DNA from 3 places in the Streptomyces sp. NPDC090798 genome. Region 3 is predicted to be linked to each of the others. Evidence: predicted binding sites of a transcription regulator. Region 3 holds the regulator's gene; each other region holds the start of a gene.
What was found. Region 3 encodes HrcA, which represses chaperone genes, less so after heat shock. Its sites were predicted from a motif close to TTNGCACTCNGNNNNNCNGAGTGCNAA; they were not measured.
Positions count from the first base shown of each region.

Region 1: groES (co-chaperone GroES) is a predicted target of HrcA. The motif match lies at 1,208-1,234, and genes of this name have one in related genera.
Region 2: groL (chaperonin GroEL) is a predicted target of HrcA. The motif match lies at 693-719, and genes of this name have one in related genera.

Region 1 is NZ_JBIVXA010000040.1:38,673-40,936, reverse strand. Features, by position in the region: gene ACIQTP_RS45580 (polysaccharide deacetylase family protein) at 1-294, shown strand, start outside; gene ACIQTP_RS45575 (polysaccharide deacetylase family protein) at 291-1,070, shown strand; gene groES (co-chaperone GroES) at 1,379-1,687, shown strand; gene groL (chaperonin GroEL) at 1,817-2,264, shown strand, end outside.
Region 2 is NZ_JBIVXA010000013.1:64,587-66,850, forward strand. Features, by position in the region: gene ACIQTP_RS27295 (cold-shock protein) at 274-480, shown strand; gene groL (chaperonin GroEL) at 846-2,264, shown strand, end outside.
Region 3 is NZ_JBIVXA010000001.1:673,024-675,287, reverse strand. Features, by position in the region: gene dnaJ (molecular chaperone DnaJ) at 1-793, opposite strand, end outside; gene hrcA (heat-inducible transcriptional repressor HrcA) at 794-1,816, opposite strand; gene ACIQTP_RS03070 (MBL fold metallo-hydrolase) at 2,043-2,264, shown strand, end outside.

The DNA.
Region 1 (2,264 bases), on a different contig from region 3:
TTCGGCAAGCGCCCGAGGGTCTTCAGGCCGCCCTACGGCAACTACAACCAGGACACCCTGCGCGCCGCCAAGTCCTGCGGCATCAAGTACGCGCCCATCTGGGACGAGGAAGTCTTCGTCGACCACTGGGAGTACCGCGACTGGGACCGCGACCTGCACCCCGGCGACATCGTCCTCACCCACTTCCGCGGCAGGGAGGACTGGGACGGCACCATGCCCGACATGATCCGCCGCTTCCTGAAGATGGTCACCGACAAGGGGTACGCGGTGGCACGGCTGGAGGACTACCTGTGAGAACACGGGCGCTGGTCGCGGGGGCGCTCACCGCGGCGCTCCTGACCGGCTGCACCGGCTGTGCCCAGTCCGTCGACCCGATCGAACGGCTGGGCAAGAAGGCCGCGCAGGAGGTGCGCAGGTCCAGGCCGAACGGGCCGACCCCGGCGACGTACCGCCACTGGGGGCTGCCCACCCCGCTCGCCACCCCGCCGCAGCAGCCCGCCCGGCCCGCCCTCCGCGGCGCGGCGCCGGGACTGGCTCCCGTCGTGGAGCGCGTGCCCACCCGCGACAAGGTGGTGTTCCTGACGTACGACGACGGCGCCGAGCGCGATCCGCGGTTCGTCGACATGGTCCGTGAACTGCGGCTGCCGGTCAGCATGTTCCTCACGGACAGTGTCGTCGGGCCGGGGTACGGGCACTTCGCCCAGCTGCGGACGGTCGGCGCGAGCGTGCAGAACCACACCCTCCACCACGCCTCGCTGCGCGGACTGCCGTACGCGGGCCAGCGGGCCGAGATCTGCGGTCAGCAGGAGAAGCTCAAGGCCCGCTTCGGCGTCCGCCCCCGGCTCTTCCGTCCCCCCTACGGCACCTACGACACCACCACGCTGCACGCCGCCGCCGACTGCGGGGTCGCGGCCGTCGTCCTCGGCCGGGAGCCCGACGCCCGCCGCCTGCGACCGGGTGACATCCTCTCCGGCTTCGAGGAGCCCAACCTCACGGAGGCGACGGTCCGACTCCTGCGACGCATCCAGGCGGAGGGCTTCACGCCGGCGCGTCTGGAGAACTACCTCTGACCGTTCGGCCGGGGCAGCCCGTCCGGCGTTTGAGGACGAGGCCGTCCAGGCCGAGAAAGGGGGGCTGGGGGCGCAGCCCCCAGGGGTACGCCGACACGCGCGCCGGGTGCCCAAAACCCCACGCCACGCCGGAGGCTTTGGCACTCCGCTTGACCGAGTGCTAATCGCGGTCATAGTCTCGGCCCTGGCACTCCCCCCTGGAGAGTGCCAATAGCGACGGGCAGGTCCGGCACCCGCGACGACGGATCCACCTGGTCGCCACCTCAGACAGTTAACCCCGTGAGATCTCCGAAGGGGGAGGTCGGATCGTGACGACCACCAGCTCCAAGGTTGCCATCAAGCCGCTCGAGGACCGTGTTGTGGTCCAGCCGCTGGACGCCGAGCAGACCACGGCTTCTGGCCTGGTCATCCCGGACACCGCGAAGGAGAAGCCCCAGGAGGGCGTCGTCCTCGCCGTGGGCCCGGGCCGCTTCGAGAACGGCGAGCGCCTGCCGCTCGACGTCAGCACCGGCGACATCGTGCTGTACAGCAAGTACGGCGGCACCGAGGTGAAGTACAACGGCGAGGAGTACCTCGTACTCTCGGCTCGCGACGTGCTCGCGATCATCGAGAAGTAGTTCGCCGAGCTTCACCGTTTCACCCAGTTTTGCAGTGAACTGCGCCCCTGGCCCCCGCGACCATAACCAGCCGGGCGTCGGGGGCGCGGTTCGTTCACCCCAGTTTTCCGAGAGGGCTGAATCGCTCCCATGGCGAAGATCCTGAAGTTCGACGAGGACGCCCGTCGCGCCCTCGAGCGCGGCGTCAACAAGCTTGCCGACACGGTCAAGGTGACGATCGGCCCCAAGGGCCGCAACGTCGTCATCGACAAGAAGTTCGGCGCACCCACCATCACCAACGACGGTGTCACCATCGCCCGCGAGGTCGAGCTCGACGACCCGTACGAGAACCTCGGCGCCCAGCTGGTGAAGGAGGTGGCAACCAAGACCAACGACATCGCGGGTGACGGTACGACCACCGCCACCGTGCTGGCCCAGGCGCTCGTCCGCGAGGGCCTGAAGAACGTCGCCGCGGGTGCCTCCCCGGCGCTGCTGAAGAAGGGCATCGACGCGGCCGTCAAGGCGGTCTCGGACGAGCTCCTCGCCACCGCGCGCCCGATCGAGGAGAAGTCCGACATCGCGGCCGTCGCCGCGCTGT
Region 2 (2,264 bases), on a different contig from region 3:
GCAAGAAGTAGCCAAAGTGTCCCGCGTTTTTGAGCCTTATATGGCTTTTATGGGGCCCGACTTGCCCTGAATATTCGCAAATTCTCCCCATATTCCCGATCAGTCGTGCCCGGAATTCTCGTCCGATTGACCTGTTGCAGACGGCAGTTGGACAGATACATTCAGCCGCGGTCGACGCGTTCCGGCGCACACCCCCAACCGTTGGGGGGTGAGGTCTGACCCGGGTCCGCGAAGTGCGGTCCTGTGCAAGGGCCAGTAATAGGGGAGTTAGGCATGGCTCAGGGCACCGTCAAGTGGTTCAACGCGGAGAAGGGGTACGGCTTCATCGCGGTCGACGGTGGTGCGGATGTATTCGTCCACTACAGCGCGATTCAGATGGACGGCTACCGCACCCTGGAAGAGGGTCAGCGGGTCGATTTCGAGATCTCGCAGGGCCAGAAAGGGCCGCAGGCGGACATGGTCCGACTCGCGACCAGCTGAAGCACGCGCCGACTGACTGTTCGACGTGACGAAGGGCTCGTATCCCATGGGGTGCGAGCCCTTCGGTCTGTCCGTCCGGCGGCGCGGCTGTCCGGACCGTCGGCGCGGGCCCGCTCGCGCCCCGGCGCGACGCGCGGGTTGCGCGCCCCTTCTCACCTGCGGATCAAGGTGAGGCGCTTGCACTCGGCAGGGGCGAGTGCTAATCATTGGCGTTAGCACTCTGAAGGTGAGAGTGATAACGAAGGACCGGGTCGGTGAGGCCCGCAGGCCAGGTGGTGCAAGGAACCACGGGGCAGGCAGGCCGTCCGTCGCGGGCGCCAGCGCGGTCCGGAGCAATCCACCCCAGTCCGGGAGGACCACTTCACATGGCCAAGATCATCGCGTTCGACGAGGAGGCACGGCGCGGTCTCGAGCGCGGGATGAACCAGCTCGCCGACGCCGTCAAGGTCACCCTTGGCCCCAAGGGCCGCAACGTCGTCCTCGAGAAGAAGTGGGGCGCCCCCACGATCACCAACGATGGTGTTTCCATCGCCAAGGAGATCGAGCTCGAGGACCCGTACGAGAAGATCGGCGCCGAGCTGGTCAAGGAAGTCGCCAAGAAGACGGACGACGTCGCCGGTGACGGTACGACCACCGCGACCGTCCTCGCCCAGGCGCTCGTCCGCGAGGGCCTGCGCAACGTAGCCGCCGGCGCCAACCCGATGGCTCTCAAGCGCGGTATCGAGAAGGCCGTCGAGGCCGTCTCCGGTGCCCTGCTCGAGCAGGCCAAGGATGTCGAGACCAAGGAGCAGATCGCTTCCACGGCCTCCATCTCCGCCGCCGACACCCAGATCGGCGAGCTCATCGCCGAGGCGATGGACAAGGTCGGCAAGGAAGGCGTCATCACCGTCGAGGAGTCCCAGACCTTCGGTCTGGAGCTCGAGCTCACCGAGGGTATGCGCTTCGACAAGGGCTACATCTCGGCGTACTTCGCCACCGACATGGAGCGTATGGAGGCCGTCCTCGACGACCCGTACATCCTGATCGCCAACTCGAAGATCAGCAACGTCAAGGACCTGCTGCCGCTTCTCGAGAAGGTCATGCAGTCCGGCAAGCCGCTGCTGATCATCGCCGAGGACGTCGAGGGCGAGGCCCTGTCGACCCTGGTCGTCAACAAGATCCGTGGCACCTTCAAGTCCGTCGCCGTCAAGGCTCCGGGCTTCGGTGACCGCCGCAAGGCCATGCTCGGCGACATCGCCATCCTCACGGGCGGCGAGGTCATCTCCGAGGAGGTCGGCCTCAAGCTGGAGAACGCGGGTCTGGACCTGCTGGGCCGTGCCCGCAAGGTCGTCATCACCAAGGACGAGACCACGATCGTGGACGGCGCCGGCTCCGCCGACCAGGTCCAGGGCCGGGTCAACCAGATCCGTGCCGAGATCGAGAACTCCGACTCGGACTACGACCGCGAGAAGCTCCAGGAGCGCCTGGCGAAGCTGGCCGGCGGCGTGGCCGTCATCAAGGCCGGTGCCGCCACCGAGGTCGAGCTCAAGGAGCGCAAGCACCGCATCGAGGACGCCGTTCGCAACGCGAAGGCGGCCGTCGAGGAGGGCATCGTCGCCGGTGGTGGCGTGGCCCTCATCCAGGCCTCCTCGGTCTTCGAGAAGCTGGAGCTGACGGGTGACGAGGCGACCGGCGCCAACGCCGTGCGGCTCGCCCTGGAGGCCCCGCTCAAGCAGATCGCCGTCAACGGCGGTCTCGAGGGTGGCGTCATCGTCGAGAAGGTGCGCAACCTGCCCGTCGGCCAC
Region 3 (2,264 bases):
CGTCACCGCGCCGCTGGAACGTGGAGTGCGGCAGCTCGTGGATCTCGACGTAGAGGTCACCGGCGGGACCGCCACCGGGCCCGACCTCGCCCTCGCCCGCGAGCTGGATCCGCGTGCCGTTGTCGACACCGGCGGGGATCTTGACGGTCAGCGTGCGACGCGACCGGACCCGCCCGTCACCGGCGCACTCGGGGCAGGGAGTCGGGACGACGGTCCCGAAGCCCTGGCACTGCGGACACGGCCGGGAGGTCATGACCTGCCCGAGGAAGGACCGCGTGACCTGGGACACCTCACCCCGCCCGCGACACATGTCACAGGTCTGGGCCGAGGTACCCGGCGCCGCGCCCTCACCGTTGCAGGTGGCGCAGACGACGGCCGTGTCGACCTGGATGTCCTTCGTCGTGCCGAAGGCCGCCTCGTCCAGCTCGATCTCGAGCCGGATCATGGCGTCCTGGCCACGCCGCGTACGCGACCGCGGACCGCGCTGCGACGCCGTACCGAAGAAGGCGTCCATGATGTCCGAGAAGTTCCCGAACCCACCGGCGCCGAAGCCGCCCGCACCGCCGCCGCCCGCCTGGGACAGCGGGTCGCCGCCGAGGTCGTAGACCTGCTTCTTCTGCGGGTCCGACAACACCTCGTACGCGGCGTTGATCTCCTTGAACCGCTCCTGCGTCTTCGGATCGGGATTGACGTCCGGGTGCAGCTCGCGTGCGAGCCGCCGGAAGGCCTTCTTGATCTCGTCCTGGGACGCGTCGCGGCGCACGCCGAGTACGGCGTAGTAGTCCGTGGCCACTTACGACTCCGCCAGGATCTGTCCGACGTACCGTGCCACTGCGCGTACCGCTCCCATCGTTCCCGGGTAATCCATGCGGGTCGGGCCGACCACGCCGAGTTTGGCTACTGCCTCGCCGCCCGAACCGTAGCCGACCGAGACCACGGACGTGGAGTTGAGTCCCTCATACGCGTTCTCGTGACCGATTCGCACGGTCATGCTCGAATCCCCGGCCTCCCCAAGCAACTTGAGAAGCACGACCTGCTCCTCCAGCGCTTCGAGCACCGGCCGGATGGTGAGAGGGAAGTCATGTCCGAAGCGCGTCAGATTGGCGGTTCCGCCGATCATCAGCCGCTCCTCGGTCTCCTCGACGAGCGTCTCCAGAAGGGTGGAGAGCACCGTCGCGACCGTACCTCGGTCCTCCGCCTCGAACGCGTCCGGGAGGTCCTGCACGAGCTGCGGGACGTCCGCGAAGCGTCGGCCCGCGACCCTGCTGTTGAGCCGGGCCCGCAGATCCGCGAGAGACGTTTCTCCGAACGGGGCCGGGCAGTCGATCATGCGCTGCTCGACCCGCCCGGTGTCCGTGATCAGCACGAGCATCACGCGGGCGGGGGCGAGGGACAGCAGCTCCACGTGCCGCACGGTCGATCTCGTCAGCGACGGATACTGCACGACGGCGACCTGCCGGGTCAGCTGCGCGAGCAGCCGCACCGTCCGCCCGACGACGTCGTCGAGGTCGACCGCGCCGTCCAGGAAGTTCTGAATGGCCCGCCGCTCGGGCGCGGTCATCGGCTTGACGCCGGCGAGCTTGTCGACGAAGAGCCGGTAGCCCTTGTCGGTGGGGATCCGCCCGGCGCTGGTGTGCGGCTGGGCGATGTACCCCTCGTCCTCCAGGGCCGCCATGTCGTTGCGGACGGTGGCCGGGGAGACCCCCAGCCGGTGCCGCTCGGTCAGCGCCTTGGACCCGACCGCGACCGGCTCGTCGGTGCCGACATAGTCCTGGACGATGGCGCGCAGCACTTCGAGCCTGCGTTCACTGAGCATCGCGCACACCTCCAGCTCTCGACCCCTCGGCGCCTCGCTTGGCACTCAGCGCGTGCGAGTGCCAGCATTCCCCGGCCCAGTGTACGGCCGGTGGGTACGGCCCCGGCAAGGGCGGCCCCGCGATCTTGTGCAAGGTGCACGGACGTACACCGACGTGTCCCGCGATGTCACACCGTCCCTGCCCGTGATGTCGTACCGTCCACGCCCTCACCGCTAGCGTCGGCGTATGAAGGTGACTTGGGAAGAGGCAGGGTGGGAGCAGCTGACGCCGCGGGTGGGGCGGCGGCGGCTTCCGGTCTGGGACTGCACGGTCGGGCTGGTCGTGGGCGACGGCGGGGCGCTGATCATCGACGCGGGATCGAGCCTCGCGGAGGGCGCGCGGTTGCGCGGGGAGGCGCAGGCGATCGCCGGCCGCCGTGTGACCTTCGTCGCGCTCACCCACCCCCAT